DNA from 4 places in the Mesorhizobium sp. WSM3873 genome. Region 2 is predicted to be linked to each of the others. Evidence: riboswitches for the same ligand, from Rfam matches in the RefSeq annotation. Region 2 holds a riboswitch; each other region holds the start of a gene.
The links. Region 2 has a riboswitch for cobalamin ahead of metE (5-methyltetrahydropteroyltriglutamate--homocysteine S-methyltransferase). Riboswitches for the same ligand answer to the same signal wherever they lie in the genome.

Region 1 (7,747 bases), on a different contig from region 2:
ATCTGAGGTGAAAAGGTTGCGGCCGGTGGGCAGGACATCGGAACGACCGCGCGCCGGCGCGCCTGCCGGTCCGGCCTTGATGTGACGGCCGTCGAGCGCAGCGAGCAGGGCGTTTTTTTCGGTCTCGACGCTTTGGCGGCGCAGCGGATCGGCTTCGTCATCGGGCGCGCGGCCATAGACATGCAGCCCGTCCTTGACGGCAAAATCCTTGAGGTCGCACAGCCACGCGTCGATGCGGCGCAGCGCCTCGTCCGGCGCATCGGTTCCGGCAACTCCGGCTTCAGAAGCAAGGCCTGTCTTCTGCGCCGTTTCGACGATCAGCCTTGCAAGTCGGTCACGGCGGCGGCGGTCGAGCCCGTCGGCTTGTGCGTATTCGTCGACCAGCCGCTCAAGCCTCTGTTGCGCCTCGTCGAGCCCGGCGCCGGTCAGCGGCGGCGGCAGGTGACCGAGCGTGACGGCCGAGATGCGGCGCTTGGCCTGCGCCGCCTCGCCGGGATTGGAGACGATGAAAGGATAGATGACGGGCAGAGAGCCGGTGACGATCTCAGGGAAGCAGTTGTCGGAGAGCGCGACCGTCTTGCCGGGAAGCCATTCGAGCGTGCCATGCGCGCCGACATGGACGATGGCGTGGACGCCGAGCGACTTTTGCAGCCACAGGCCGAAGGCGATCAGTTCGTGGCGCGGGGGAAGGGTCGGGTCGTGGTAGTCGGCGCGGCGGTCTGCGGAGCGACCACGGTCGGGGGCCAGCGCCACGGTAACGTTGCCGAAGGTGGCGGCGCGGAAGGGGAAGCTTGCGGAAGGAGGCGCTTGAACACCCCCCTCTGTCCTGCCGGACATCTCCCCCTCAAGGGGGGAGATTGGCAGTTTCGCTGACGGCGCTTCTCCTCCAGCGTTGATGATTGGCGAAAGCATCGATGCAGGCGCAATCTCCCCCCTAGAGGGGGAGATGTCCGGCAGGACAGAGGGGGGCGCATTGACGTGAGCTTTGCCGTTGGCTCTTCCCCATGCTGCCTCAACCGTGTCGCGTGCACCTTCGGGAAGCGCTGCCGAAAAGGCGAGATATTCCTGTAAGGTGAGACCAAGTCCACCCACCTCCAACACATCCAGCAATCTGCGCGGCGATTGCGGAATCCCATCAACCGCATAGCCCTGTTCCTTGAGGTCGTGCAGCATGGCGAGCACGCTCGACGGCACATCCAGGCCGACAGCATAGCCGGTGCGTCCGGGCGCGCTTGGATAATCCGGAATCAGGATCGCCAGCTTGCGTTCCGCCCGCTGCGTCCGTTGAAGGCGGAGGAAGGCGGCGATGCGGGCGGCGACCTGCGCGACGCGATCCGCCTCGGGACGGTTGGCGAAGGCGCGGAAGGCCAGCGCCGGATCGGTGTCAATCTCGCCCTTGAAGGAGATCGCGCCGGCGAGGATACGGCCATCGAGCTCGGGCAGCACGACATGCATGGCAAGGTCGGCGGGCGCCAGGCCGCGCTGGTTTTTCTCCCAGACTTCGCGCCGCGTCGTGGCGACGATGACCTGGAACACGGGCACGCCGGCGCGGTCGAAGAGCGTTTCGGCACCCGGCTCGGCACCGGAGGCGAAGGCGGTTGCAGTGACGATGGCGGACGGGTTCAGCGAGGCGATGGCGGTTTCGACGAAAGCCAGCGATACCGGGTCCTTGAGGCTCGAAACGAAGATCGGCATTGGCGTCATGCCCTGCGAGCGAAAGGCATCTGCGAGTGCATCGATTGGGGCGACGTCGGCGGCGAGCAGCATCGAACGGTAGAAGAGGATGGGGATGACGGGGGCACCGACGCTGTCGATGTTGAGCTCCGTCACACCCCCCTCTGTCCGGCAGGACAGAGGGGGGTGTGACGGATCGCCGACGTTCAAGAAGACTGATTTCGCGACAACTCCGATTCCTGGTTGATAGTACCCCGCCTTCGGCACGCTCACCGGCTCGGCCACGGCCGTATCCGACCCGGCGAGCCTTGCCAGTCTTTGCACCAGCGCGCTCATGTTCGCCGGGCCGCCTTCGCGGAAATAGCCGAGCAGGGCGTCGAGTTCGGCGCGCGGCAGGGTCGAGCCTTCGATCAGCCGCAGATCCTCGTCGTGGCTTTCGCCCGGCAGCAGCGCCAGTTTGATATTTCGCTCGCGCGCAACCGCTGCGAGCTGGTCGCAGCCGTAGCGCCACCAGTCGTAGCCGCCGAGAATGCGGACCAGGACGACCCTGGCATGGCGCGCGACGCTGTCGATCCAGAGATCCACCGACATCGGGTGGCGGAGATCGCGAAGTGCTGCCAGCCGCATCGACGGCAGCCGCGCGGCGTCGGCCTTCCACGCAGCGGCGAGGCCGGCGAGATCGCTGTCGGTGAAGGACAGGGCCACGACATCCGCAGGCGTCTGCCTGAGGTCGATCGGCTCGGCGAGATCGTCGAGCGAGGCGGATGTCGTGGTGAGGATGTGCATCGCGGTTCGGTCTTGCCTCAGCCGGCGAGGATACGCTCGATCGCCGGGCGGTTCAGCCCTTTGAGGCCGATGACGACGAGCCGCGATCGGCGGTCGTCGTTCGACGTCCAGGCGCGGTCGTAATAGTGGTTGACGCGCGGGCCGACGGCCTGGAGCAGCAGCCGCATCGGCTTGCCACCCACCTCGACAAAGCCTTTGACGCGCAGAACGTTTTCCTGCTCGGCGGCGAGAGCGACGCGCTTTGCCAGCTCATCCGGACTGGCGATGGACGGGATATCGAGGACGAAGGAGTCGAAATCGTCATGCTCATGGTCGAGCTCGTCATCGTGATGGGTCTTGCGGTTCTCGATGTCGTCTTCGACGGCGAGGCCAAGACCGAGCAGCACCGACGGGTCGACCTTGCCCTGTGCGGTCGGTACGACCTTGACGGCGCGCGCCACGTGCTCGCCGATGACGGCGTTGGCGCGCTCCGAGCCGGCCGCGTCCATCAGATCGCTCTTCGACAGGATGATCAGGTCGGCGCAAGCGATCTGGTCCTCGAACACCTCTTCGACCGGATCATCGTGGTCGAGGGAATCGTCGGCGGCGCGCTGCGCCTGCAGGGCGTCCATATCGGCGGCGACGCCGCCGTCGGCCAGCGCCGGACCGTCGACCACGGCGATGACGCCATCGACCGTCACGCGGCTCTTCACCGTCGGCCACTGGAAGGCCTGGACGAGCGGCTTCGGCAAAGCGAGGCCGGAGGTTTCGATCAGGATGTGGTCGACTTTCGGCGTGCGCGACAGGATCTGGTCGAGCGCCGGCACGAAATCGTCGGCGACGGTGCAGCAGATGCAGCCATTGGCCAGTTCGACGATGTTTTCCTCCGGACAGGTGTCGACGCCGCAGCCTTTCAGGATCTCGCCGTCGATGCCGACATCGCCGAATTCGTTGACGATGATCGCCAGCCGCTTGCCCTTGGCGTTTTCGAGCAGGTTGCGGATCAGCGTGGTCTTGCCGGCGCCGAGAAAGCCGGTGACGACAGTGCAGGGAACACGGGAGAGGGATGCGGTCATGTCAGTCCTTCAGCAGGTCGAGGGGAGGGATGCGGGCAACCAGGCCGCGCTTGAGGGAATCGGGCCGGCCTCGCCAGGGGATGAGGCCGTCGGTCGAGGTGGCAAAGAGCTTTGCGCCGGTGACGAGGTCGGCGCCGCTGGTCGTTTCCAGGTCACCGAAGACATAGCTCCAGCAGCCGTCGCGCAGCAGCGCCGCGCTCAGGCGGCGTTTGCAATTGCCGAGACACTCGACGGTGCGGATGCGGATTTTCTCGTCCGGCGCGGCGCGGCGCGCGTCTTCGGCAAGGAGGGCGCCGGCGCGCGGATGCGCGTCCGAACCGGTCTCATCGCGGCAGGAGGAGCAGACGATGACGGTCACTTCCGATAGCGCGTCGCGGGGTTCGGACGAAATGTCCGCGGTACTAGCCGGAAAACTGACGTTGCGATCCAAAACCAGGCTCCTTGCCCGGAAAACCCGCCGAGCGATCGGATTCTCATGTCTCAGACGGCAGGTCTCCTGGCTCGCGGGTCGTCGCCTTGCGCCGCCTTCCCGGGAACATCCCAGTGGTTTTCGGCTGAGGCTCGTCGCTCACAGTTGCGGGGACAGCCGCGGATTTGGGTTTTCCCGCACCGCATTCCCTCGTGGCTCCTCCCCTTGCCGGGAGGAGACCGTCTGCGGCGGATTTAGGCTTAGAGGTGCTGGCATGTCAACGCGCGGCTACGACACCGAAATGTCGGCCAACGCCGGCCCAAGGTCGCCGGCCGGCGTAACCTCGATGGTTTCCAAGCCGAGCCATGCCTGCATCTGTTTCAACTCATCGAAGAGCTGTGCGGCTGTTTCGGCGGGAGCGCCGGCTTCGGCAAAAGCCGCATGAACGCGCAGCACGCCGGCCGGGCGGTCGGCTCTCAGATCGACCCGGGCAACGATGCGGTCGCCGAGCAGGAAAGGCAGCACGTAGTAGCCGTACTGGCGCTTCTCGGCCGGCGTGTAGATCTCGATGCGGTAGCGGAAGCCGAAGAGTTTTTCCGTCCGGATGCGTTCGAATACCACCGGATCGAAGGGCGCGAGCAGGGCGCGGGCCTCGATTCGGCGCGGAAAGCGGGCGTCCTTGTGGAGATAGGCGGGCTTGTCCCAGCCTTCGACCTTCACCGGCAGCAGTTCGCCCATCTCGACCAGTTCCTCGATCCTGGCTCTCGTATCGCCAGGCGCCAGGCGGAAATAGTCACGCAGATCGCCATAGGTTGCGATGCCATGGGCGCGGGCGGAAATGCGCAGCAATTGGCGATGCGCGTCCTCGACCGAGGGCACCGGCAGGTCGAGGATGGCCTGCGGCAGAACCCGCTCGGGCAGGTCGTAATAGCGCTCGAATCCTCGCCGGTAGGCGGTGGTGATGCGCCCGGCCCAGAACAGCCATTCGAAAGCGTGCTTGGCCTCGCTCCAGCCCCACCATCCGCCATTGCCCTTGTGGCCTTCGATGTCGGAGGCGGCGATCGGCCCGCGTTCCGCGACTTGCCCGTAGATCTCCTCGATCATCGCCTTGCGCTCGCGGCCCCATTTGGCGAGGCCGAGATACATTTCCTCGCCTTTCTCGGCCCGCTGCATGCGCCAGCGCATCAACGGATAGGTCTCGACGGGCAGGAAGGAAGCCTCATGGGCCCAGTATTCGAAGACGGTTCGCTTGCGGGTGACGGCCGCGTTGTCGAGCAGCGCAAGCGGGTAGGGGCCGAGGCGCGAATAGAGCGGCATATAGTGGGCGCGCACCACGGCGCTGACGGAATCGATCTGCAGCAGGCCAGTTCGGGAAAGCACGCGGGCGAGATGGCGACGATCGGGCGTGCCGGCAGGCCGCGCATCGGTGAAACCCTGCGCGCCGAGCGCAATGCGCCTTGCTGCGGCGAGCGAGATCTTTTCCTTCATCCCTACCGATCCTTTGCCGGGGTTTCCAGTCGGTGATTCCGGCCATGCTAGCAGGCAAATGGCGGGAGATATGTCAGGATAGAAAAGTGGAGTAAAACATGAAGGAAATCAAACAGGAGCGGATCGGACCAGTTTCTTCCGATATGGCGTCCAGGGCCGGATTTTGAACAAGGTTTGACTTGCGTCGCCGAAACCGCTGCGCTAACCCTCGCCGCGTCGCAGCATAGGCCACCTAAAACGGTTCAGCGGGTTAAACTGTCACGCTTCCGCCTTAGAGTCCGTTGCTGTAATCAAAGTGAACTGGCCGCCGAAGGAAAGTCGCCGCATGAGCGCACTCCTAAGTTCGTATCTGCCCATCGTGCTCTTCATCGCAGTGGCGATGGTCGTCGGCCTGGCGCTGATCGTTGCGCCGTTCCTGGTTGCCTACCGCAATCCCGATCCGGAAAAGCTTTCCGCCTATGAATGCGGGTTCAACTCATTCGACGACGCCCGCATGAAGTTCGACATCCGCTTCTACCTGGTGTCGATCCTGTTCATCATCTTCGATCTCGAGGTCGCCTTCCTGTTCCCGTGGGCGGTGTCCTTCTCCAAGCTCGGCATGCTCGGCTTCTGGTCGATGATGGTGTTCCTGGTGGTGCTGACCATCGGCTTTGCCTATGAATGGAAAAAAGGAGCGCTAGAATGGGATTGAACGACAGTTCAGGCACCCTCGTCGCGCCGAAGCCCAAGGGCATCATCGATCCCAACACCGGCAGGCCGGTGGGGGAGGACGATCCCTTCTTCCTCGAGATCAATAATGAGCTGGCCGACAAGGGCTTCCTTGTCACCTCGACCGAGGCGCTGATCACTTGGGCGCGCAGCGGCTCGCTGATGTTCATGACCTTCGGTCTCGCCTGCTGCGCGGTCGAGATGATCCACACCTCGATGCCGCGCTATGACTCAGAGAGGTTCGGCGTCGCGCCGCGCGCGTCTCCGCGCCAGTCCGATATCATGATCGTCGCGGGCACACTGACCAACAAGATGGCGCCGGCGCTGCGCAAGGTCTATGACCAGATGCCGGAGCCGCGCTACGTCATCTCGATGGGTTCGTGCGCCAATGGCGGCGGCTATTATCACTATTCCTATTCGGTGGTGCGCGGCTGCGACCGCATCGTGCCGGTCGACATCTATGTCCCCGGCTGCCCGCCGAGCGCCGAAGCGCTGCTCTACGGCATTCTCCTGTTGCAGAAGAAGATCCGCCGCACCGGCACGATCGAACGGTGAACCAATGGCCTTGGCGTTGCACGAACTCTCCACCTATCTCGGCGAGAAGCTCTCCGGCCGCATCGGCGAAACGGTGCTTGCTTATGGCGAACTGACGGTTTGCGTCGAGCCGGGCAACTTGACCGAGGTCGCGACCTTCCTGCGCGACGACCCGCGCTGCCAGTTCGTCTCGATCATCGACATTTGCGGCGCCGACTATCCGTCGCGTGCCAAGCGCTTCGACGTCGTCTACCACCTGTTGTCGCCGAAGCAGAACGTCCGCATCCGCCTCAAGGTCCAGGCCGACGAGGAGACGCTGGTGCCGTCGCTGACCGGCGTCTATCCCGGCGCCGACTGGTTCGAGCGCGAGACCTATGATCTCTACGGCGTGCTCTTCTCCGGCCATCCGGACCTGCGCCGCATCCTCACCGACTACGGCTTTGAAGGGCATCCGCTGCGCAAGGACTTCCCGCTGACCGGCTTCGTCGAGGTTCGCTACGACGACGAGGCCAAGCGAGTCATCTATGAGCCGGTGGAATTGAAGCAGGAATTTAGAAACTTTGACTTTTTGAGCCCATGGGAGGGAACGGATTACGTCCTTCCGGGCGATGAAAAGGCGAAGCCAAATTGAGGCGCCACAATGGCTGAAACCTCCGTCCGCAATTTTAACATTAACTTTGGGCCTCAACACCCTGCTGCGCACGGCGTTTTGCGTCTCGTGCTGGAGCTGGACGGCGAGGTGGTCGATCGCGTCGATCCGCATATCGGCCTGCTGCATCGCGGTACCGAGAAGCTGATCGAGGCCAAGACCTATCTGCAGGCGGTGCCCTATCTCGATCGGCTCGACTATTGCGCGCCGATGAACCAGGAGCATGCCTTCGCGCTCGCGGCCGAGCGCCTGCTCGGCATCGAGGTGCCGAAGCGCGGCCAGCTGATCCGCGTGCTCTATTCCGAAATGGGCCGCATCATGTCGCACATCCTCAATGTGACGACGCAGGCGATGGACGTCGGCGCGCTGACGCCGCCGCTGTGGGGCTTCGTCGAGCGCGAGAAGCTGATGGTGTTTTATGAGCGCGCCTCCGGCTCGCGCATG
Region 2 (7,747 bases):
CGACATGGACGGGGTCCTGGTCCGGGGCGGCCAACCGATTTCTGGCTCGGTCGGCTATGTCGCCGGGCTAGTCGCCAAGGGTGAGCCGTTTCAGATCTTCACCAATAACTCGCGGTTCACACCAGAAGATCATGCCGAGCGTCTAAGAGCGGTTGGCTTCGCCGTGCAGCCAGAGCACATCTACACATCGGCGCTCGCCACCGCGCGGTTCATGGCACTGCAAAAGCACGGATCAACCGCCTATGTCATCGGCGACCACGGTCTGGTCGAGGCCCTGCGGCAGGCAGGCTGCCGAATAACGGAGTTTGCCCCCGAATTCGTGGTCCTCGGAGACACCACTTCGTACCATTACGAGCAGATCGCAACAGGCGCCGAGCTTGTGGCGAAAGGCGCGCGTTTTCTCGCCACCAATCCGGATGCGACTGGCCCGACCGAGCGGGGCTCCCATCCGGCGTGCGGGGCTGTCGCGGCACTAATCGAGAAGGCCACCGGCCGTCAGCCCTATTTCGTCGGGAAGCCGAACCCGTTCATGATGCGCGGCGCGCTCGACCGGCTGGGAGTACGAGCTGTCGATACCATCATGGTCGGGGACCGCATGGATACCGACGTGCTCGCAGGGCTGGAATCGGGTCTGAGAACAGCCCTTGTGCTTACTGGGGTGACCAAACTGGCTGACATAGAGCGGTTTCCATTCAGACCGGACTACGTGGTCGAGTGCCTTGCCGATCTGGACCAGATCATAGTGAACCAATAAGCCGAACGCACCCCTACACGAAGACCGACGCTCCTCTACGTTCCGCATGCCGCCGTCAACCTGGGCAATGATCGGGAGGAACAGCCGGCCCGCATCCAGAAAAGAAGTGACAAGCGTGACAACTTAGTCGAAGTACACCCATGTAGGGCAAGCAAGTTCATTGCGAGCTTCACTGCTTTGGTTCTGGCGTGCCAGCGATCGCACCGGAGTTGATCCGGTGATTACCGGGTCGCCCGTTGTCGGATCTCGACGATGTCCGCGATGTGACATAACGCTTCCAGAGCGATTGCATTGTTCCGAGACGATTTTTCCCAGTTGCCACGACAGATGCAGTCCTGTGTGCAAGAGCACTGCGACGTCGCCGACCCGAGAAGGCCCACCTGATGATCACGCCGTTCCAACAATGCCGGCGCCGCCTCCAACTGAGCGCCGATCAGACGGAAGCCATCGCGCTTTCATTTCTCTGGTTGTCCCGGAAATGACTAATTCGAGTTTCGGGCCAACTGTGAATGCACCCGACGATGACCCCATCCTTGGCTTGAAGATGTGGGAGGCGAACGGGCACTTGGACGGCCGGTCAGTCGGCAAGCACCTGAAGCACTTCGGTGGAGCGCAGTTCGAGCGCGACGGGCGGCGCTGACCGCGATTTTCGACCGACCCGACGTCGTATGCGGCTTTGGGCGAAAGAGACCGATCAGCGCAAGGCATTCGCATAATCACATAAACATCTCGTTATATGGTATTGACAAGGAGCGAAGCGGCTGTGATTGTGCGCATGTCATGGTTCTCCGTGCGGCACTGCCGTAGCGGAGCTAAGAGGGAAGCCGGTGCGATGCCGGCGCTGCCCCCGCAACTGTTAGCGGCGAGCCAAGCCCATTGATGTCACTGAGGCGAACGGCCTCGGGAAGACGGGCAGAGGCTTTGACCCGCGAGCCAGGAGACCTGCCACGACGAACAACGTCCACGGGCGGGGGTCTGGTGGTCGCGGTAGCTCGGCTTCGTGCCGCCTATTCGCGGGTTCCTTTTCCCCCGCCCCAACCATCGGGGTATGGCATGACTGTCTCTCAACGAATTCCTGTAGCAACGCTCGGCGTGCCGCGTATCGGTCGACGGCGGGAACTGAAATTCGCGCTTGAAAACTACTGGTCCGGAAAATCTCCTGCTGCCGACCTGCTCGCGACGGAGAAGACGCTGCGTGCCGCTAGCTGGAGGGAGCAGCACGATCGCGGCGTGTCGAAAATCCCGTCCAACGATTTCTCGCTTTATGACCATGTGCTCGACACAGTCGCCATGGTCGGCGCCGTGCCGGCACGATACGCCTGGACTGACGGCGAGGTCCCACTCGATAACTATTTCGCCATGGCGCGCGGCAATCAAGGTCAGGCCGCGGATTGTGGACATGCCGGTGACGAGCCTGCGGCCAATGGGCATGGCCTTGCCGCGATGGAAATGACCAAATGGTTCGACACCAACTATCACTACATTGTGCCGGAACTCACGGACGATCAGAGCTTTGCGCTCTCGTCGGCGAAACCGGTCGATCATTTCCTCGAGGCCAAGGCGCTCGGCATCCACACTCGCCCGGTCCTGCTTGGACCAGTTACCTTTCTCAAGTTGGCGAAGTCACCTGAGGAAGGTTTCAACCCTATTGCGCTCCTGCCACGGCTGCTGCCCGTCTACGAGGAGCTCCTGCAGAGGCTGAAGCTCGCGGGAGCCGATTGGGTGCAGATCGATGAGCCGGCGCTCGTGCTCGATCTGATTCCCAACGAACGAGATGCGCTCCAATTCGCCTACTCCCGGCTGTCGAAAGCAGCACCCGAGTTGAAGATCATGGTCGCTACCTATTTCGGATCGCTGGGAGACAATCTCGAGACCGCAATTTCTCTGCCCGTGGCGGGACTGCACGTGGATCTCGTGCGCGCTCCAGGGCAGTTGGAGGCCGTCGGCCGGCTCGCGCAGAAGGAACTTGTGCTCTCGCTCGGGCTGATCGACGGCCGCAACGTCTGGCGCGCGAACCTGCCTGCCATATTTGACCGCATCAAGCCGATCGTCGCGGGTTGGCCGCTGGAGCGGGTGGAGATTGCTCCGTCCTGCTCGATGCTGCATGTGCCGATCGACCTGGACATGGAGACGGCACTCGATGCGGATGTGAGGTCGTGGCTCGCCTTCGCAGCGCAAAAGACCGACGAGCTGGTCGTGCTCGCCCGTGCCCTGGCCGAAGGCCGGGACGCAGTCGCCGCCGAACTGGAGGCGTCGGCTGAGGCTGCCGCCGTTCGCTCGACATCCGCGAAGGTGCATGATCCGCTCGTCGAAGGCAGGCTCGCCAGCATCAAGGTCGGCATGACGCGCCGGAAGAGCGCATTTGCCGTCCGCTCCAAGCTACAGGCCGACGCGTTTGACTTGCCCTCTTTCCCCACCACGACGATCGGCTCCTTCCCGCAAACAGCCGAGATTCGCAAGGCGCGGGCAGCTCATGCCAAAGGCCAGCTGAGTTACATCGACTATGAAGCGTTCCTGAAGAAAGAGATAAAAACCGCCGTTCGCTGGCAAGAAGAGATCGGACTTGACGTGCTGGTCCACGGCGAATTCGAGCGCAACGATATGGTGCAATATTTCGCCGAGCAGCTCTGCGGCTTCGCCTTCACGCAACACGGGTGGGTGCAGAGCTATGGCTCGCGCTTTGTGCGCCCCCCGATCATCATTGGAGATGTGTCGCGACAAAATCCGATGACACTAAATTGGTGGCGATATGCCCAGTCGCTGACGCTGAAGCCGGTGAAGGGCATGCTTACCGGCCCGGTGACGATCCTCAACTGGTCGTTCGTCCGAGACGACCTTCCGCGCTCAGCCGTCTGCCGCCAGGTCGCGCTTGCCATTCGCGATGAAGTGAGCGACCTCGAAAAGGCCGGCGCCAAGATGATCCAGATCGACGAAGCCGCACTGCGCGAGGGCTTGCCGCTGCGCCAGGTCGAATGGGAGGCCTATCTCGACTGGGCCGTCGAATGCTTCCGGCTGGCTTCAACGGCCGTTTGCGATGCGACCCAGATCCACACCCATATGTGCTACTCCGAGTTCGGCGACATCGTGGACGCGATTGCCGCGATGGATGCCGATGTAATCTCCATTGAAACCTCGCGCTCGCAGATGGAACTGCTCGATACGCTTCGAACCTTCAAGTATCCGAACGACATCGGTCCTGGCGTCTATGACATTCACTCGCCGCGGGTCCCGGAAGTGGGCGAAATTTCCAACCTCATCATGCTGGCGCGTGATCGATTGTTGGACGGCCAACTGTGGGTGAATCCCGACTGCGGCCTCAAAACGCGCAGATGGGAGGAGGTCCGCCCTGCCCTGGCGAACATGGTGGCTGCGGCACGCGCAATTCGGGAAAAAGCGCAGACGGCGTAAGGGCCGGGTGACACTCGCCGGCGGTGAGCAGCGACGCTGCACCCCGGGCGAAGGAGGTTTGAGTCTATCCGGCTCACCCAAAGAAATCGAGCTGCCGCGGACGAAGCGCCTCGGCAAGCTCGGTCTGGTCGGGGCATTGTTATGGCGCGTCCACGCCAGCTGTTCCAAAGGCGGGCGTTGGCGGGCGATCGAAGGAGGCCGGCCCTCAAATGAGCCGGCCAGAAAACAGACGGCTCACCGCCAGTCATTTTCGGATTATTTGGTATCGGGATAGTCCAGTATCACTATCATCTTTCCGATCATGATCGCCGAAGCCCCGTTCCCGACCATCGGGAGAGGCGTCGGCGATCACGCGGCGCCGGTCCGCGGAGCGTGTTCCGGGAAACCGGATGCAGCACTAACCTGGGGAACGTTCAAACAGCCCTTGTGGAAACTATTGACGCGGCATCGCGCTCTGCCATCTGCAGCGGACCAACTCCCGCGCAATGGCCCGTCTGCCTCTGTCTCCAACCGCCGCAGGCGAGCCGAGCGGCCGCAGCTTGGCTGGCGGACCCCTTGTGTTTTGATAGTGGGAGATCCGACGCGCGATCGGGAAAGCCATCGCGGAAAGTGCGGGGTTGGCTTGCTCCTGGCGGATTGCCGGCAGCGGTGTTCGGACCGCGCCAAATAGCGATGCGCAGATGGGCGAAATCCATGAGCAGCGTCATAAATCTCAATCGTTGCGTAGAATGCGGGCTTCGAGCGCGGCTGCGACGAAAGCTCGTCGAGCGGCTGGCGCATGGGTCTTACCGCGTAACACCTGCAGACAGGCGTCCATCGCTATTCTGCGTTTATCGGTCTCATGATGCAGATCCCGCAGCAAGATAGCGGCCGCGTCGTTGACATCGAACACGATACGCTCTGAGCTGCGGCGGCTGACCTGAACAACGACTGGCCTCTCAAATCTGATCAACCCGGTCATCCCCCCTCCTCCACAGCCACTATGCGGCAAACCGCCCGGGTCATACTTGTTTACTCAGTCGAACGCGACCGATGCACCCTGCACCACTGAGGCTGGCCTTTGGCGGGCAAGCGATCGACATGAGGTGCCTCTGGCCATGGTCAGCTTGCGTGCAATCTGCGCTTTTGTAGTCGGTGGTGAGGAACTGCTTCTCATTCGCGTGGTCTAGCTGTGGAACTTGAACATACTGCACACTTTGACGCGCCTCGCGCCAGTCTCAAACATGTCGTCGAAGTCTACACCTGCACTTTTCCACCGCCCGATCTGCAGGCGGCGATCCACTGCATCGCGGAGGTTGGATCTTCCAATATGGCGACACGCTTCGCAAAGCCGAAAAAGGCATTGCGCGCCGTGCTTACCGGCTTGCGTCCATCGTATGCATCGTAGCACGCCCTCAGGGCGGCTTCGTGGATCACGTCTCTGCGTTCTTCCGGCCATTCATTGAGAAAATCGATCGCATCCGCAAGACCGGCAATCTCTTGGATGATGTGCGTTGCGCGCTTCACGAAAAGGGGGTTGCGGAAAGCCTTACCGTTCATTCGTTTCTCCGAACTATCCGAATAACCAATTTGCGTGAAGAGGCGCCGCATCGACGCGGCCCAACCATGGCACAGCGGTGTTGTCAGGACGATGACTGTTGAAGAAGGAATATCCTGCGACTGCGGCCGGGTGTGTAGCGATCCGCCAACAGATCGTGCAATGGCTTGGTTGCCATCAAAGGCGGTCGTCACTATTAAGCTATGAATTGATTCTCCACCGCCTAGTCTAAGCCCGGGAGCGTTTTCATGACCGAAGAAACTGAGAGCAAAGCTGACAACCTCATCGAACTCACCGCCCATGTCGTCTCAGCCTATGTCTCGAATAATCCGGTTCCGGTCGGTGAACTGCCTGGGCTGATTGGCCAGATCCACATCGCATTGAAAGCCACTTCCGGTGGTGCCGCACCAGAAAGGCCGGAAGCTCTCAGCCCTGCCGTACCGATCAGAAAATCGGTTACACCCGATTACATTGTCAGCCTTGAGGACGGTAAGAAGTTCAAGTCGCTCAAGCGTCACCTGGCTACCCACTATGGCCTTACCCCCGCCGAATATCGCGCGAAATGGGGGCTGCCGGCGGACTATCCCATGGTGGCGCCGAACTACGCTGCCGCGCGCTCGGCATTGGCCAAGACCATGGGTCTGGGCCGCAAGCCGAAGGAACCAGGTGCGCCGGCCCCTGCCAAGCGTGCCCGTAAGAAAGCCGCTGCCTGACCGCATTTTTGAGGATCGACTAAGCGGTTGCGGCATCATTTCGCACCTGCGAGATATAATTTGTGCATTGCAATATCCGCGGCTATCCGTGATCATGGTGTCGGCCATCTACTCCTCCCAGATGTGGTGCCGACGCTGAATGGGGCGCACCTCCTCCCGTGTCTCATTCGAAATCGAGCCCGCTGCCACCTCCTCCCGGCAGCGGGCTTTTTCTTTGTCTAAGGCGCGAATTCGGTCTTGGGCCAACGCATTGGCTGTAAGCAAGGCGGATGCTCCGAACTTCGGGGCCTTTCTTGCCCTGCCCGCATTGGACAAACACCTTCTGCCCCTCCATCAGCATGCCTAATCCTGATCGGGTCAGCGCGGTAGCATGAACGAAGATGTCCTTCTCACCGTTTTCAGGAGCAATGAAGCCGAAGCCCTTTTGGGAATTGTACCAGTTGACCGCGCCCTCGCTCTGCAACTGGGGACTCGTCCCGGCGGCGGGCTCTTCAGCGCAACGCGTATGTCGCTGCGTTTTCGCGGTCTGATTACCGACCTCCAGCACTTGCGAGACCTGGTGACCTCTTGGACTTTTTTCCGTTGTGACCTTGAGACGCGTTGCCTCGGAAACACCGCAGCTCCCGTCTGCCTCCAGCACCCGGATGTGCAGACAGGCCTCGATGGCCTCCGGCAATTTGACAAAGCCAAAACCCTTGCGGGTGTTGAACCAGATCACGTCGGCCTCGACAGCGGGTGCGGTTACGGTCGACGAACGCAGAAAGTAGCTTGCCTCGGAAGACCGTTCCGCAAAAAACCTTGTCATCGTCATGGCGATGCCGGCGTGGCTCACGATGGTCCTTATGTTTGCCCATGATCGTCCGACTGGCGTGAACAGTTCACTGGGCTCCCGGCAGGATAATCTCAATCGGGCGACACGTTCATAGCTCAGCGACAATCAAATTGTTTTGGCCATGCGCGAACGCATACTGCGCGCGGTCAGTCAGGATGCTCAAGAGCGGGCTCTGCGGGATGAACTGAAGCAGCACCTGGACGATGTCGATGCGGCGATCCGCCTTACGAATGCCTTGGTGGCGCGGCTGCTGCAGCATGACGCGCTTCAGGTCATGGACAGCATCTTAGTTGCTTCTCCATGGAACTTGCGTGCATTGAACGCGAAGGGCGTAATCTTGAACATGGAGGGGCGGCATCACGCCGCACAGGTGCAATATCGTCAAGCTCTCAAGACGGAGCCAGGGAATGAGATGGTGCACCACAAATCTTCTCATTCTAAATGTTGGCGAAAGACGAATGATCCTAGCATTCGCGGTCATACGGATAGGGATTTCTTCAGCT
Region 3 (7,747 bases), on a different contig from region 2:
CAAGGCGCGGCGAACCTCGAAGCCGCCAATGTCCTTGGCGTTGGGAATGACCATCAACTCGATCTGGTCGCAGGCGAAGGCGTCGCCGGCCTCGGGATCGTTGCCCGGAAAGAAGCTCATGACCGGCGTCAGGCGAAGCGGAGCGCGGATCGGGCCTTCGCCTTGGCGGCCTCTTCCTCGCGGTTGCGCGGATGCTGGGTGGTTTCGAGGCTGTCAAGCAGCTCGCGCGCGGCGGCGGCGATCGCCTCGACGGCGTGGTTGAAGGCATGCTCGTTGCGCTTGGACGGCTTGGTCGCGCCGCTCAGCTTGCGCACGAACTGCAGCGCCGCGTCATGGACCTCGTCGTCGGTCGCCGGCGGATCGAAGTTGAACAGGGTCTTGATGTTTCGGCACATGCTTTAACTCCTTACCTGCTTTCTGCCCGAACCGGTCTGACATTGTGCACCGAGGTGTGTTGAGATTCAGGTCAGACCGAGCGGAAAATGGCAGGTTCCGAGTGCCGGAGCGGAGCGTACTTGAAAGCATCTGAGCACCGGAACCGCAGGAAGCCGCCGTTTGCAGGCCGGCCTCACCTGAATCTCAATATACCTCACTCGGCGTCGAGCGGCTCCGTTCCAATCGGCTTGCCGTCGCGCGAAAGCCTGATCTTCTCGACCTTGTCCTCGGCGGCCTTGAGCAAGCGGTCGCAATGAGCCTTCAGCGCCTCGCCGCGCTCGTAGATCTTGATCGACTGGTCGAGCGGAACGTCGCCGCGCTCCAGATCATCGACGATCTTCTCCAGCGCGTCGAGCGCCTGTTCGAAGCTCATCGCCTTGACGTCTTGGTTAGCTTCATCAGCCATCATTCATCCCTTCATCAGCCGCCCGACATGGGCGGCGACCGAAAATGCCAATCCTTGCAGATCGTAACCGCCCTCCAGCAGGCTGACGAGCCGGTTGCCGCTGTGGCGCCCGGCGCGCTCCATCAGCTGGCCGGTCGCCCAGTCGAAATCATCCTCGGTCAGGTTGATCGCGGCCAGCGGATCGCGATGGTGCGCATCGAAACCGGCGGAAATGATGATCAGATCCGGCTGGAAGGCGTCGATCGACGGCAGCACGCGCGACAGGAAGGCGTCGCGGAACGTGTCGCTGCCGGTGCTCGGCGCAAGCGGCGCGTTGACGATGTTGCCGGCGCCGGTCTCGCTCTTGGCACCGGTGCCCGGATAAAGCGGCATCTGGTGGGTCGAGCAATAGAGCACCGACGGATCGTCCCAGAAAATGTCCTGCGTGCCGTTGCCGTGATGCACATCCCAATCGACGATGGCGACGCGCTCGGCCAGATGCTTCTCCTGCGCATAACGGGCGGCGATCGCCGCGGTGTTGAACAGGCAAAAGCCCATCGCGGTCGCTTTTTCGGCGTGATGGCCGGGCGGACGCGCGGCAACGAAGACATTGGCGGCACGGCCCTCGAACACATCGTCGACTGCGGCGTTGGCCGCGCCGATCGCCGTCACCGCCGCCTGCCAGCTTTTCGGGCTGGCGCTGGTGTCGGCATCGATCGAGACGATCCCCGTCTCGGGAATCGCAGCGCGGACACGGCCGACGAAATCCTCCGGATGCGCGTAAAGGATCGTCGCCTCGTCGCCTTCCGGCGCCTCGACGCGGTCGAGGGCCGAAAAAGCCTCGTCGTCGAGCACGCGCTCGATGGCGCGCAAACGGTCGGGCCGCTCGGGGTGGCCGGGCGGCGTGAGGTGTTCCAGGAATACCGGATGAGTGTAAAGACGAGTGGTCATGGCGCCTAATCTAGGCACCTGTCGCACGGATAGCCATGTTTCAGCGCCGAATGATTGGGGAAATCGCGCCCAATCGTGTCGCTGGCGGCATTGGCCCGGCTTCGGCTTCGCGATAAGGTCGCGTCGCTGCCTGGTGCCCGCAACGCGGGAGAATCGGGAACACGGTTGAAATCCGTGGCGTGCCCAACGCTGTGAGGGGGACCGCGCCGGCAAACGCCACTGTCCCAGACGGGAAGGCGCCGGATGCGGGTCGATCCCGAGCCAGAAGACCGGCCCGGCAGACATGGTCATCCGCATGGTCAGGCGGAGGACTGCTTATCGCAAGGGGACAAGCGATGCAGGCACGAACAGCCGCCGCCGGCGGCGATGACTTTGACCAATTGGCGCGCGACGCCGTCTACCGAGCCATGTTCACCCGGCGCGACGTGCGCAGCCATTTCCTTGCCGACGATCTCGACGACAGCGTTTTGGCGCGGCTGCTCACCGCGGCACACCACGCGCCGTCGGTCGGCTACATGCAGCCCTGGAACTTCATCGTCATCCGGGACGCCACAAGGCGGCGGCAGGTGCGCGACCTGTTTTTGGCCGCGCGCGAACAGGAACTGCCGGCGATCGAGGTGGAGCGGCGGGCGCTCTACCGCAAGCTGAAGCTCGAGGGCATCTGCGAAAGCGCGCTCAACCTCTGCATCACCTGCGACCGCCAGCGCTCGAAGAACTCGCCGCTCGGGCGCTGGCACAATCCGGAGATGGACCTCTACAGCACCGTCTGCGCGGTGCAGAATTTCTGGCTCGCGGCGCGGGCGGAAGGCGTCGGGGTCGGCTGGGTGAGCATCATCGAGCCCGAAGCACTGAAGCGACTGCTGTCGATCCCCGAGCACGTCACGCCGATCGCCTATCTCTGCGTCGGCCGCGTCTCGGAATTCGCGCCGAGGCCCGACCTCGAAGCGCATGGCTGGGGCAAGCGCCTGCCGCTGCCCGAGCTGGTGATGAGCGAGACCTTTTGCGGCGCCGGCGAGGCGCCGCTCAAATCGGCGATCGCTCGCCTTGGTTCCCGTGAAGGGGCGAAGCCGTGATCAGGCGGCCTTCGTGGCCGGGGCTGCTGCTCAAGCGGTCCTTGGCGAATCCCAGCGCGAGCCGCCGAAGGGGCTGAGCGCCTTGTCGCGCAATTCCCTGAACTTGGACGAGGCTTCGGCCAGGCGCCGGTCCCATTCCGGATTGGGGACCTGGCCCTCGATGGTGGCGAAGTAGACCTGCATCAGCGAAGCGATGGCGAAGGGCTCGATGAAAGCCGCCTTGAAGGCCCAGGCGAAGACGATGGCCAACACGAAGGCCCAGCCGGCAAGCTGGCCCGGCATGGCCCAGAGGATCGCGGCGGCGGGCGCCAGCATCAAAAGGAAAATGACGAAGGAAACGCCCCACATGATCACCGCCAGCCAGACGGCGTTCTTGACCATCAACTTGCCGTTCTGCGCGTAGAGCACGACGCCTTGCCTGGCGGTCTCGAAAGGCGAGTTGGAATTGGTGCGGATGTTGTAGCCGAGGATGATCTCGTCGACATAGGTCAGCGACAGGCGGATGACGGTATTGATGAAGCTCACCAGACCGCTTAAGCCTGGAATGGGTAGGAACGCAGCAACGCCGCCGATCAGCCCTGTGATGGCGCGGATGGCGCCTTTCACCAGCTGGTCGACGACGAAAAGGATGTTGGCCTCGGCGAAGCGCTTCGTCACCACTTCGCGCGCATAGGCGATCTGGCCCTGGCCGTCGGGAACGTCCTGCCCGTCGATCAGATGGACCATGACGGCGATATGGCCTGCCTTGAGCACATAGAGAATGTATTCGCGGATCCAGTAGACGGCGATCGAGACCACGCCGAAGCCGACCACCCCACCCCACAAGGCAAAGGACATCGGCCCGTCCGGATCGGTCGAGATGTGGCCGACGCCGTAACCGACGCTGGCGCCGGTGCCGGTCGCTGTTATGTAGGCCACCGTGATGCCGAAATAGACGATGATGCGAAAGACGATGAACGGCCACGTCCGCATCATGATGGACACCGACCGGCCGATGCTGAAGTCCCACATGGCCCCGACCCTCCGCCTCAGAGAATTGGCGGGAGAGGATGCGCTCGCTCCTGCCAAAGTCAATGTCGGAGGGATTTTGAGCGGGGGACAATTGTCTGAGGCAGCGCGGACCCGAGTGATTGCCCGCAACGCCGCGACCGGATGCTATTTGGTTTTCAGGCCTTCCAGCAGCTGCTTGAACGCCGCCACAACCTTCTTCGACGTCGCTTCCGGATCCTTGGCATTGGCGATGCGCTGCGAGGCCTGGCTACTGGCGCCGTTGATGAGCCGCGCTGCGGTCTCGGGATCGAGATCGGGAACGACGACGCCCTCCTCCTGCAGCTTTGACAGGTGATCGGTCATTGAAGCCGTGCAGGCGCTGGCGTTGGGCCACTGAGCCGGATCGCCGAGCACGGCCGGGCCGTCCCTGAACATGATGCGCTGGATTTCCGGCTCAAGCGCCATCTCGATATAGGTGGTGCATTCGTCGACGAAATGCTGCCAGCGAGTAGGCGCCCGCGAGGCCACCTCGTTCACCCGCGCCGCCATCTCGGCGTCAATCTCGGCGATCACCGCCTGCAGCAGCCCCTTCTTGTCGCCGAAATGATGATAGAGCGCGCCGCGCGTCAGACCCGCCGAAGCGGTGAAATCGTCCATCGAGGCCTCGGCATAGCCGATCGTGCCGAAGGCATGGCGCGCGGCCGCGATCAGCTTGGCGCGCGTCTCGGCGATCATCTCCTTGCGGGGCTTATGCATGGCTCCTGGCCTTATTCACATACGCGTCGTATGCTAATTGACATACGCGACGTATGAACTATCTGACATTCATACGCTGCGTATGTAATTGCGGCGCCTTCCCTTGTCGAGGAATGGGACCATGCGAAACCCATATTCGGAAATCTTTCGGGCTCCTGGCACGAAGAGCTTCGCCGCGGCAGCCTTCATCGCCCGGCTGCCGATCGCCATGGCGCCGATCGGCATTGTGGCGATGCTGTCGCAAACGCATGGCGAGTACTGGCTGGCCGGCGCCGTCTCGGCCACATACGCTTTGGTCAACGCCTTCCTGTCGCCGCAGGTCTCGCGGCTGGTCGACCGCCTCGGCCAGAGCCGGATTGCCGTGCCGACGACACTTGTCTCGGCGCTTGCCTTCGCGACCTTGATCGTCGCGGCCAACCAGCACTGGCCGGTGTGGACCTTGTTCCTATCGTCGCTGCTTGCCGCCTTAATGCCCAGCATCCCGGCGCTGGTCAGGGCGCGCTGGACCGAGATTTTTCGCGACCGCCCCGAGCTCAATACGGCCTTCGCCTTCGAATCGGCCGCGGACGAGCTGGTCTATGTCGCTGGGGCTTCGCTGTCGGTGGGCTTGAGCGCCGCGCTGTTCCCGGAAGCCGGGATGGTGGTGAGCACCTTGCTGCTCGCCTTCGGCTCGGCGGCATTCCTGCTGCAGCGTTCGACGGAACCGCCCATTCGCCCGGCCGAGGATGGCGCGGCCGGCTCGGCGATCCGCCTGCGGCCGGTGCAGATCATCACCTTCGCGCTGATCTTTGTCGGCGCGACCTTCGCAACCACGGAAGTCACCACCGTTGCCATTACTGAAGAGCTGGGCCAGCCCGAAGCAGCCAGCCTCGTCATCGGCGTCTATGCACTGGGATCCTTCGTGCTCGGCATCATCGTCGGCGCGCTCAGTTTGCGCACGCCGCTGCAACGCCAACTCGCGATAGCGGTCGCCGTCATCGCGCTCACCACTCTGCCACTGCTTTTTGCCGACACGGTGCCGACGCTGGCGCTTGCCGTGTTCGTCAGCGGCGTTGCCATCTCGCCGACCTTCATCACCGCCTTTGGACTGATCGAACGCCACGTGCCGCCGGCAATGCTCACGGAAGGCGTGACCTGGGTGACCACCGGGATCGGCATCGGCATGGCGCTGGGCTCCTTCGCCGCCGGCTGGATGGTCGACACTTTTGGACCGCAGAACGGGTTCTGGGTGTCGGTGGCGGCAGGCTCAGTCGCTTTGGTCACCGTGCTCGCCGGCCAGTGTCGGCTGGCGACGCCGGACTGCGACCCGAATGAATGCGAAGCGGCGATTGTTCCGGCTGGATGATACCGTTGCATCCGGCTCTGGCTGGCTATACGTCCTGCTGTCGAACGAACTTCGCCGACGGGAATGCGTAAAGCCCCGTCGGCGCGCCATGGAGCATGATCTCCCGCTCGAAGACGAAGCCGCATTTCTCCAGCACGCGCCGCGATGCCGAATTGGCGGGACGCGCCAGTGCGATCACCCGACCGGCGCGCAAGGGGCCGAAAGCCGCGTGCAAGCTCCCCCGGACCAGTTCCGTCGCGTAGCCATGCCCCCAGGTCTCGGGGTGAAGATGATAGGACAGGTTTAGCCCATCGAAATCGCTCGATAAGGTGACGCCGCCGAAGCCGATCAGTTTCTCGTTGGCTTCGACCGCCCAGCGACCAAATCCGTGCCTGTCCCAATGATCGATGTCGCGAGCGAGCCTTGCGGCACTCTGCTGCGGCGTGTCCGGCGTCGGGTCGGGGCGATGCGCCACCAGTTCGGGGCGCGAGAAAAGATCGGCCAGAAACTCCAGATCCGCCTGTTTGGGCCGGCGCAGCAGCAGTCGTTCGGTCTGCTGGCTGACAGGCAATAGCCCGGCCATCGTTTTTCTCCGTCCCCCTGTCGGCCGAAACGTCAGAGAATTTCCGTCTTGGCGATGTGAATGCCGAATCCTTCGAGCCCGACATAGTGGCGCTCGCGCGAGGCGATCAGGTTGATCGAGGAGATGCCGAGATCCTTGAGGATCTGCGCTCCGAGCCCGATCTCGCGCCACTCGTTCTCGCGCCGGCGCGCCTCTTCGTGATCCTCGCGGTCGCCGCTCTGGGGCCGCTTGCGCTCCTGATGGGCGACGCCGACCGAGCCTTCGCGCAGGTAGACGATGACGCCACGCTTGCGCTCGCCCATCGTCTCCATGATGTGGTCCAAGCGGTGGCTGGTGCCGAAGACGTCGGTGACGACGTCTTCCGAATGCAGCCGCACCGGCACCTCCTCGCCGTCGCGGATGTCGCCGAAGACGACCGCGACATGGTGCATGGAATCCCAGGGCAGCGTGTAGGTGAAGACCTGCGCCTTGCCGCCGGGCGTCTCGATGTCGGAGCAGGCGACGCGCTCGACCAGCCTTTCCTTGCGCTGGCGATAGGCGATGAGATCGGCGACCGAAACCTGCTTCAGCCCGTGCTGCGCGGCGAAAGCCTGCACCTCAGGCCCGCGCTTGACGGTGCCGTCGTCGTTGACCAGTTCGGAGATGACGCCGATCGGCGGCAGCCCGGCGAGTTTGCACAGGTCGACCGCGGCTTCCGTATGGCCCGAGCGCATCAAGACACCGCCTTCGCGCGCGATCAGCGGGAAGATGTGGCCGGGCCGCACGAAGTCGGAGGCACCAACATTGCCATTGGCGAGGTTACGCACCGTGAGCGTGCGGTCGTCCGCCGAAATACCCGTCGTGGTGCCGTGCTTGAAGTCGACGCTGACGGTGAAAGCCGTGGTGTGGGCGGAATCATTGTCGGCCACCATGGGCGCAAGGTTCAGCCGCCTTGCGTCCTCGCGCAGCATCGGCGTGCAGACGATGCCGGAGGTGTTACGGACGATGAAGGCCATCTTTTCCGGCGTGCAGTGGACGGCGGCAACGATCAGGTCGCCCTCGTTCTCGCGCCCGTCATCGTCCATGACGACGACGATCTCGCCGCGCTCGAAAGCACGGATCGCTTCGACGATCTTCTTCTGGTCGTATGGCATGGACGCTCGCTAGCTCGCTTGGGGAATAGGGCAGTAAGGGAGTAGGGAAAAGGAAAAAGTTTGGCGTCGCCGAATGCGACGTAACATACTCACCTACTGCCTTACTGCCTTCCCGTC
Region 4 (7,747 bases), on a different contig from region 2:
TATCGCATCGCGCCGCTGTCACCTCCGAAGGCGATACGGGGCACGCCGGCCGCCGTGGTGCGCGCCTGTCGCGCCGCGATCACGGCGGCCGCCAAGCCCCTCGGCGCCGTGCGTGTTTACACGGTCAGCGCCGGCCCCTTGCGTCAACGCCGAAGCGGGCTCAACGCGCCGATCGAGGTGCGCATAGACTATGACAGGCGAGGCGGCATCGAAGTGAGGCAGGCGAAAGTCGGCTGCCGCCTAAATGCGAAGGGCGCGGTCACCGCGGTGATTTAGGCCAAAGGCACAACGGCCGTTGCCATCCTTCCTGCCGGTTGCAACCTCGGCGGTTTGGCAATTCCTCGCCCCCACAAGGTGGAAGGGAGAGGTGGCTCGGCGCAGCCGAGACGGAGCGGGGGAGCGCCATATCCGACAACCCTGCCGACCGCAGTCCGGATCTCAGCCGGCTGCAGACAAGGCGCCCGCGCTTCGGCTAGAGTTCCGCCGGGCGCAAAAAATCATCGAAGGGGAGCATTGCGATGAACGAAGTCAGGCCGATCGCCGAGATCGCCAGCTATCACGCCCATATCTACTACGGCGGGCAGGCCGAGCGGCAGCATGCCGAATGGCTGCGCCAGCGCATCGCAGAGCGTTTCCGCGTGCGCCTGGGCAATTGGCGCGACGAGCCGGTCGGCCCGCACCAGCAAGCCATGTACCAGGTCTCCTTCGCCACCGAGATCTTTGCCACGCTGGTTCCTTGGCTGATGCTGAACCACGGCGGCCTAAGCATCCTCATCCATCCCAACACCACCAACCCCAAGCGCGACCACCTTATCGACCCGATGTGGATCGGCCGGGCGCTGCCGGTGAAGGGCGACGTGCTTGGCGAAGAAGACGAGGCGGAAGAGGCGCTGGAGGTGAATACCGAGCCGACGCTGGGGGTGTGAGGGGAGGTCGAGCCCTCAATCAGGGTAATCGGCCAACAATGACGGAAATAATCTAGACAGCCCTTTCGTGGCAAAGTGGCGTCAGAAGTTGGCGACGAACCCAATCCCATTCAGCCAACGAACCAGCGGCGGCGCTGCTACGACGATTACGACGGGAGCAAAACATACCCCTGCAAGAAACCCCCATCGGCCAACGCGACGCGGGTCGTCTGCTTCATAGGTGGACCTGATGCCAAACCTGCTTGCAACAACATTCCAGTTGCGCTTGGGCCTGATATGACCACCGACCAACGCTATTGGAATCGACGTCAAAAAGAGGAGCCAACAACTGGTCGCCTGAAAAGCTGAGAAGTAGGTGACCCAGCCATGCTCATTGTGTCGGTAGATTAACCCTGTCGCGGGATCGGGAAAATGAGGGGCGGCTGATTCCCAAACTTGAATCAGGACAAAGAAGCAGACAAAAGCCGTGAACCCATATCCGGCAAGAAAGCCGCCGAGGACATTGAGTACTGCTTTGCGTTCAAATTTGGCGAACATAGTTCGTTCAACGCTTTAGAACAAAGCCCATCTTATAGTTGGGATTACTTGAAAGCTTAGTCAACGATGAGGATCCAATTTGAATGGCAGCGATGCATCTCGCGCTTTCCTCGTCTCGCCAGATCACCCCTCTGATGCGCCTCTGATGCTAAACTACCGGCGGCCTGAGCATCCTCATCATCCCACTACCACCAGACCCTAGCGCGACCACCTGATCGACCCAATCTGGATCGGCGGCCGCTGGGTGAAGGGCGAGGTGCTTGGCGAGGAGGACCAAGCGGAAGAGGCTGGAGGTGAATACCGAGCCGACGCTGGGGGCTTGGAAGGCACTCAATGGGCGGTGCCCTCCTTCGCCCCACATCACACCCTCCCGCCTTTTTTCAGAACTTCGGCGGCATCAAAAGCGCCTTGCGCGCCTGGTTCATTGGCATGAAACATTATGACCGTGACACCGATATCAGCCGTCGGAGCATACATGGGCGTGCTAATGGTTGTTCCACTGTAAGTACCGTAAGCCGTGCTGCCCATTACCGTTGCATTTGCGCTACCGAACGTATTGCTGGACATACCGACAAACCTGGAGCCGGAGGCAGTTGAAGCTTGCTCAAACCGAAAGTGCGTATAGCCGCGAGACAGAGTTGCCTCAGCCGCCTTCTTCATTGTGATCGCGCCGGCAGACCCAGTGAAAAGAGCTCCGCTAGCGTGAGTATCCAACCGTACTACGTTTGGAGCCAGCGGCATCTCTGATGTAGTTGCGCAGCCAGCTAGAGCCAGCGCGGCAATTAAAGCAACAGCCCGATACATTGTGTCCCGCCTCCCAAGGTTCGGCGAGTAGAGCACATATTTGCTGGCTATGCGAGCGCGCAGTAGGCGGCCATCCACAGCTGTGGAATGGAAATGTTCTCTTTTGCTTGGGTGACTAAGAAAAAGGCCGCAGCTTGTTCTTCACACAGCACTATCTTCTTTCCGCCGCCTCTTGCCAGGAAGATGCATAACGATAGCCTTACATTAGCGCGATGTAATGGTGTAGAAACCTTCCGCTTGGCCTACTTGTGGTCAATCGGGCCAACGATAGCGTCATCCCGCCTCGCAGCGCCTGCCGCAATCCTTTCGTCACGATGGCGTGAGGGGCCTCTGGCCGTCGGAGTTGTCGATTGACTGGCCAACCGCGGTGTGGCGAATTCGCGCTGATGGTTCCCTTCGGGGATCAAAAGGGAACGCGGTGCGGAGAAATCCAAAGCCGTGGCTGCCCCCGCAACTGTAAGCGGCATGCCGTTTTCACGATGCCACTGGCTGCATGGGCCGGGAAGGCGAAAGCGGCGGCAATCCGCGAGCCAGGAGACCTGCCATCATGGACGTCAAAGCAGAACATCGGACGGGGTGATCCGGTGTGCGCGCCTGGCCGGACGGCGGGGCGAGTTCCCTGCGATGACAGGCAACGTCAAAGGCAGAACCATGCTGATCCAACTATCGAAAATGCTGAACAAAAGCGCGCCCGACCTGAAGGCCAGACTGATAACAATCTACGGCGCGCTCGCCATTCTCAACGTCGGGGCGTGGCTGTGGGCTTTCGTCGCCTTCCAGGACAAGCCGACATTGCTTGGCGTCGCTCTCGTCATTTATGGCCTCGGCTTGCGCCATGCCGTCGATGCCGACCACATAGCGGCCATCGACAATGTCACGCGCAAGCTGATGCAGAACGGCAAACGGCCGGTCTCCGTCGGTTTCTTTTTCGCACTCGGCCATTCGACGATCGTCGTCATCGTCGCTGCGGCTATCGCGGCGGCAACGTCCCTGCTCGGCCGTTTCCAAAGCCTTCAGGAGATTGGCGGCACGATCAGTACCGGCGTTTCCGCACTCTTCCTGCTCGCCATCGCGGCGATGAACATCGTCATCTTCTTCTCGATCTACAGAAGCTATCGGCGGGTGCGGGCCGGTGGGGCGTTTGTCGAGGAGGATCTGGACCTGCTGCTCAACAATCGCGGCTTCCTGGCCCGCGTCTTCCGCCCGATGTTCCGGCTGGTGTCGCGCAGCTGGCACATGTTCCCACTTGGTTTCCTCTTCGGCCTTGGTTTCGACACCGCGACCGAAGTCGCCATGTTCGGCGTGTCCGCGGCACAAGCGGCCAAGGGCGTGCCGTTCGAAGCCATTCTGGTCTTCCCGGTGCTTTTCGCGGCCGGCATGTCACTGGTCGACACGACCGATGGTGTGATGATGCTCGGCGCCTATGAGTGGGCCTTCGTCAAGCCGATCCGCAAACTGTACTACAACATGACGATCACCCTGGTGTCGGTCCTTGTCGCAGTGCTGATCGGCGGCATCGAGGCGCTCGGCCTGATCGGTGACAAGCTCGGTCTGTCGGGCGGCTTCTGGAACGGCGTCGGCACGCTCAACGACAATTTCAACAATCTGGGCTTCGCCATTATCGGCATCTTCATCGCCGCCTGGGCGATCTCCTACGTCGTCTACAAGGCCAAGGGGCTGGACGATGTGGAGATCGGATCCGCAGCAAAGAATTCATAAGCCGCCGGCCGCGGCTGGCTGCAGCAGGCCAGCCGCATCTCTCTGCCATCAGATCCCGGCGGCTGCCAGCCTGCCTCCTTAAAGCGCCTCGGCAACAGGAAGCCGATGACGGCAAAGGCGACGATCGCCAGCTCTGTCAGCGGTGCCCGGCTTGACATTTTTGTTCCCATTTTGTTCACTGTTGGCCAGACAGCAACAGGAGATCGCCGGCCCGTGCGCACGCGCTTCAAAGGCATGCTGAGGACCCGTAGCCCAAGCCTTTGGAAGTTTGATGGAATTCTGCGCTTGGATAAGCCAGGGGTTAAGGCCTGGGATAAGCCCCATAATCCATAAGCCAGAATCCAGAGTCCAAATATCCAGAGTCCAGAACAGAAAAGCTGGCGCTTTTCTGTTCTAAAAAAGTGGGGAAGGGGAAAGCAAAAATGGGAGCAGCGCAAGCCATTCGGCGTACGGCGCTACGGCGAGGGCTCGGCGGCGCCAGCGAGCTTCCGACGTGGCGGCGAGCCGCCCTGTTCGGTCTCCCAGGATGAAACCGGCGTCACGTCAGCCCGCCGATCTGCTCATCGCCGTCCAGCTCCGCCCCGCGGGCGACAACCACGTTGGGGAGCGGCGCCGAGAGCGTCCAGCGAACGAGGCCGGGCAGCCGTTCCATGGAGGCGCTGCCGGAGAGGCTGGTGGGGACGACGCGTTGGAGAACGACGCTGCCGAAGCCTTTGTGCGGCTTGGCATCCGCGGCCGCGGCAGGTTCGGAAAAATGTTCCTCCCAGACCAGCTCGAAGTCGCTGCCTTCGGGGGCCGGGGCTACCCGCCAGTCCATTCGCACGGTTCCGGCGTCGCCGGCCAGGGCGCCGTATTTCGTCGCGTTGGTGCCCAGCTCATGCAGCGCCATGCCGATGTTCTGCACCGCGTTCAGCCGCAGCGTCACGTCCGGCCCGGATGGCGAGATGCGCTCTTCGTGTCCGAACGGCCGCAGATGTTCGCGCACAAGGTCGGCCATGCCCGCGCCGCGCCAGTCGTTCAGCACCAAAAGGTCGTGCGAGCGCGACAGCGCCATGATGCGTTCGCGGATCTGGTGTTCGAACGCGCGCGGGTCGGTCGCGCGCTTGCTCGTCTCGCGGATCATGGAAAGGATCACCGCGTACTGGTTTTTGACGCGGTGGTTCACCTCGCGCATCAAGAGTTGGATCTGCTGTTCGCTCGCCCGTTTCTCGGTGATGTCGGCGGCCATGCCGAACCATTCCAGGATGCTGCCGGTGTCATCGACGATCGGGATTGCCCGTGAGGTGGTCCAGCCGGCGGACCCGTCGGCGCGCCGCACCCTGTGCTCGAGCTCGAACACGCCGCGCTCCATGATGGCGCGCTCGATCGCCGCCTGGATGCTCGCCTGGTCTTCCGGGAACAGGTATTCGTCGCGCCAGCGGATCGCCGGCCCCTGGGCGCTCGACAGGAAGCCGCGGCCGTCCAGCTCATGCATTTCCTGCCAGTCCGGGCTCATCCGGTAAACCACGTCGGAGCTGGCATTGACCAGCGCGCGAAACCGCTGCTCGCTTTCGCGCACCTTTGCTGCCGCCAGCACCCGGGCCGTGGTCTCCGAAACGATGCAGAGCACGGCTTCAACCGTGCCGTCCTGCGCCCGCACCGCGGAATAGGAGATGTCGAAATAGACCGTCTTGCCGACCAGGCCGGATCGTTCGATATAGAAAGGCCGGTCCCTGGCCGAGAAGGTTTCGCCGGTTTCGAGAACTCCGCGCAGCAGCGGCTCGAGGTCGGTCCAGAGTTCGGACCAGTTTTCCTCGGCGGGACGGCCGAGCGCGCGCGGATGCTTGTCGCCGATGGTCGGCGCGTAGGCGTCATTGTAGAGCGCGACAAACTCCGGCCCGCAGAAAAGCACGATCTGGGCTTCGGCCGCGAGCATCAGGTCGACCGTCGTCCTCAGGCTGAGCGTCCATGTCTCGATCGGCCCGAGCGGGCTTTCCGACCAGGGATATTCACGAATGAATCGCGCCATCTCGCCGTTTCCGCGAGGCCACGATTCATGGAAGAGCCCGTCAGCCATAGGCGCATTAACGCGCGACGCCGTTTATGTATCCGTCTCCGTCACGCAAAATTTTAGCCATCGTGAATAGACGCCAGGCTGCCGGTCCGCCGGAGGAATATTTCGGGCGCAGTTTCGTTAGTTCCTCATACGATGCCGTTTGAGGCAAAGTGCATATGTCCCGCAATCACGCATTGAAGCCGCCAGAGCGGCCGGCTCTGGCCCAACGGAGGTACCAGAGATGAAAACGGCTGTTTCGACCTCTCTTTCGAGACGAAGCGTCGTCGCCGTGCTGGCGGCGGCCGCGTCGACCGCCATGTTGCCCGCCGGCGATGCGCTGGCGCAGACCAAGCAGACCGCGCCGGACAAGAGTCTATACGATCGGCTGGGGGGCGTGTTCGTCATCGCAGCCGTGGTCGATCACTTCAGCGACGCCGTCGTGAAAAACCCCATCGTCGGCAAGAAGTCCAAGAACCCGCAACTGCGCAAATGGCACACCAAGAACCTCGAACGGCTGCCGGGCCTCAAGTTCATGCGTACGCTGTGGGTGTGCGATGTTTCCGGCGGCCCCTTCAAGTTCGTGGCCACCGAGCCGGGCGCGACGCCGCTCGGCCTCGAGGAGGCCCACAAGGAGCTGAAGATTTCTCCCGCCGAATTCGACGAGGTCGCAGCGGAACTGGGGCGGACGCTCGACCGCTTCAAGGTTCCGAAGGCCGAAAAGACCGAGGTCCTGGAAGCCTTTGCCGCGCACAAGGATGAGGTCACTGCCGGCTCTGTCAAAAAGGGGTGAGGCTCAGCGCGAATCCGGCGAAGGCGGTCGGCCGCTCCGCCTATCCACCCGCCAGCCGCGGCAGCAGGAAAATCTCCGCCCCCGGCGGCAGTTCCTTCGACCAGGTGTCGCGATAGATCGTCCCGTCGATCGCGACCGCGATGCCGCGATCGAGCAGGGGTTCGAACGCGGGATGCTGTTCCGCAAGCTTGCGGAACAGCTCCCTGATGTCCTTGGCCTCGATGTCGAGCTTGTCCTTGCCTCCGGCGGCGGCGCTGAGCGAGCCCCAGAGCGTGACTTGGACCATTATCGCCTGATCCTCATTGGACCGTGACGTGAGCTGAAAACCGCTTCGCGCTTTTCAGCATGCTAGCCTTCCCGTTCGGCCTCGAGCGCTGCAAGAATCCGCGGCGGCGACATCGGGATGTGGCTCATGCGCACGCCCACCGCGTTCGACACCGCGTTGGCGATCGCCGCCAGCGGCGGCACGATCGAGGTCTCGCCGACGCCGCGCACCCCGTAGGGGTGGTTGGGGTTGGGGATTTCCAGGATCTGCGTGTCGATCATCGGCAGGTCGGAGCACACCGGGATGCGGTAGTCGAGGAAGCCCGGGTTCTGCAGGCGGCCGTCCTTGCCGTAGATATACTCCTCGTTGAGCGCCCAGCCGATGCCTTGCGCGGCGCCGCCCTGGTACTGGCCCTCGACATAGGTCGGGTGCACCGCCTTGCCGGCATCCTGCACCACCGTGTAGCGGATCACCCTGGTCGAGCCGGTCTCGGGATCGACCTCGACGTCGCAGATATGGGTGGCGAAGGAGACGCCCGCGCCGTCGGCGACGAGTTCGCTATGGCCGGCGATCGGCCCGCCGGTCTTGCCGGACTGTGCGGCGATCTCCTTCAGCGACAGCTTGCCGAGATTGCCGTGCTTCTCGCCCTTGGCGACCGCGTGGCCTTTTTC

Region 1: another riboswitch for cobalamin. It lies ahead of A9K71_RS18285 (DUF1636 family protein); the one in region 2 lies ahead of metE (5-methyltetrahydropteroyltriglutamate--homocysteine S-methyltransferase).
Region 3: another riboswitch for cobalamin. It lies ahead of bluB (5,6-dimethylbenzimidazole synthase); the one in region 2 lies ahead of metE (5-methyltetrahydropteroyltriglutamate--homocysteine S-methyltransferase).
Region 4: another riboswitch for cobalamin. It lies ahead of A9K71_RS15430 (HoxN/HupN/NixA family nickel/cobalt transporter); the one in region 2 lies ahead of metE (5-methyltetrahydropteroyltriglutamate--homocysteine S-methyltransferase).

Annotation. Positions count from the first base shown of each region.
Region 1 is NZ_LYTM01000027.1:26,081-33,827, forward strand. It holds gene cobN (cobaltochelatase subunit CobN) at 1-2,460, opposite strand, end outside; gene cobW (cobalamin biosynthesis protein CobW) at 2,478-3,515, opposite strand; gene A9K71_RS18285 (DUF1636 family protein) at 3,517-3,945, opposite strand; cobalamin riboswitch at 3,984-4,183, opposite strand; gene A9K71_RS18290 (winged helix-turn-helix domain-containing protein) at 4,213-5,412, opposite strand; gene A9K71_RS18295 (NADH-quinone oxidoreductase subunit A) at 5,738-6,103, shown strand; gene A9K71_RS18300 (NADH-quinone oxidoreductase subunit B) at 6,094-6,675, shown strand; gene A9K71_RS18305 (NADH-quinone oxidoreductase subunit C) at 6,680-7,285, shown strand; gene A9K71_RS18310 (NADH-quinone oxidoreductase subunit D) at 7,295-7,747, shown strand, end outside.
Region 2 is NZ_LYTM01000014.1:1,418-9,164, reverse strand. It holds gene A9K71_RS12245 (HAD-IIA family hydrolase) at 1-754, shown strand, start outside; cobalamin riboswitch at 1,519-1,719, shown strand; gene metE (5-methyltetrahydropteroyltriglutamate--homocysteine S-methyltransferase) at 1,808-4,162, shown strand; gene A9K71_RS12235 (DUF982 domain-containing protein) at 4,875-5,123, opposite strand; gene A9K71_RS12230 (DUF982 domain-containing protein) at 5,399-5,701, opposite strand; gene A9K71_RS12225 (MucR family transcriptional regulator) at 5,948-6,412, shown strand; gene A9K71_RS32875 (cold-shock protein) at 6,576-7,244, opposite strand; gene A9K71_RS31385 (hypothetical protein) at 7,333-7,503, opposite strand.
Region 3 is NZ_LYTM01000023.1:315,232-322,978, forward strand. It holds gene A9K71_RS17160 (pirin family protein) at 1-120, opposite strand, end outside; gene A9K71_RS17165 (DUF2277 domain-containing protein) at 129-395, opposite strand; gene A9K71_RS17170 (exodeoxyribonuclease VII small subunit) at 590-841, opposite strand; gene A9K71_RS17175 (histone deacetylase family protein) at 845-1,771, opposite strand; cobalamin riboswitch at 1,886-2,064, shown strand; gene bluB (5,6-dimethylbenzimidazole synthase) at 2,107-2,844, shown strand; gene A9K71_RS17185 (hypothetical protein) at 2,875-3,855, opposite strand; gene A9K71_RS17190 (TetR/AcrR family transcriptional regulator) at 4,000-4,590, opposite strand; gene A9K71_RS17195 (MFS transporter) at 4,712-5,935, shown strand; gene A9K71_RS17200 (GNAT family N-acetyltransferase) at 5,961-6,497, opposite strand; gene ribB (3,4-dihydroxy-2-butanone-4-phosphate synthase) at 6,530-7,630, opposite strand; gene aroC (chorismate synthase) at 7,732-7,747, opposite strand, start outside.
Region 4 is NZ_LYTM01000021.1:27,918-35,664, forward strand. It holds gene A9K71_RS15410 (hypothetical protein) at 1-276, shown strand, start outside; gene A9K71_RS15415 (DOPA 4,5-dioxygenase family protein) at 519-926, shown strand; gene A9K71_RS31550 (hypothetical protein) at 1,008-1,463, opposite strand; gene A9K71_RS15425 (hypothetical protein) at 1,824-2,123, opposite strand; cobalamin riboswitch at 2,638-2,829, shown strand; gene A9K71_RS15430 (HoxN/HupN/NixA family nickel/cobalt transporter) at 2,919-3,986, shown strand; gene A9K71_RS15435 (HWE histidine kinase domain-containing protein) at 4,525-5,994, opposite strand; gene A9K71_RS15440 (group 1 truncated hemoglobin) at 6,311-6,811, shown strand; gene A9K71_RS15445 (MoaD/ThiS family protein) at 6,852-7,097, opposite strand; gene A9K71_RS15450 (xanthine dehydrogenase family protein molybdopterin-binding subunit) at 7,160-7,747, opposite strand, start outside.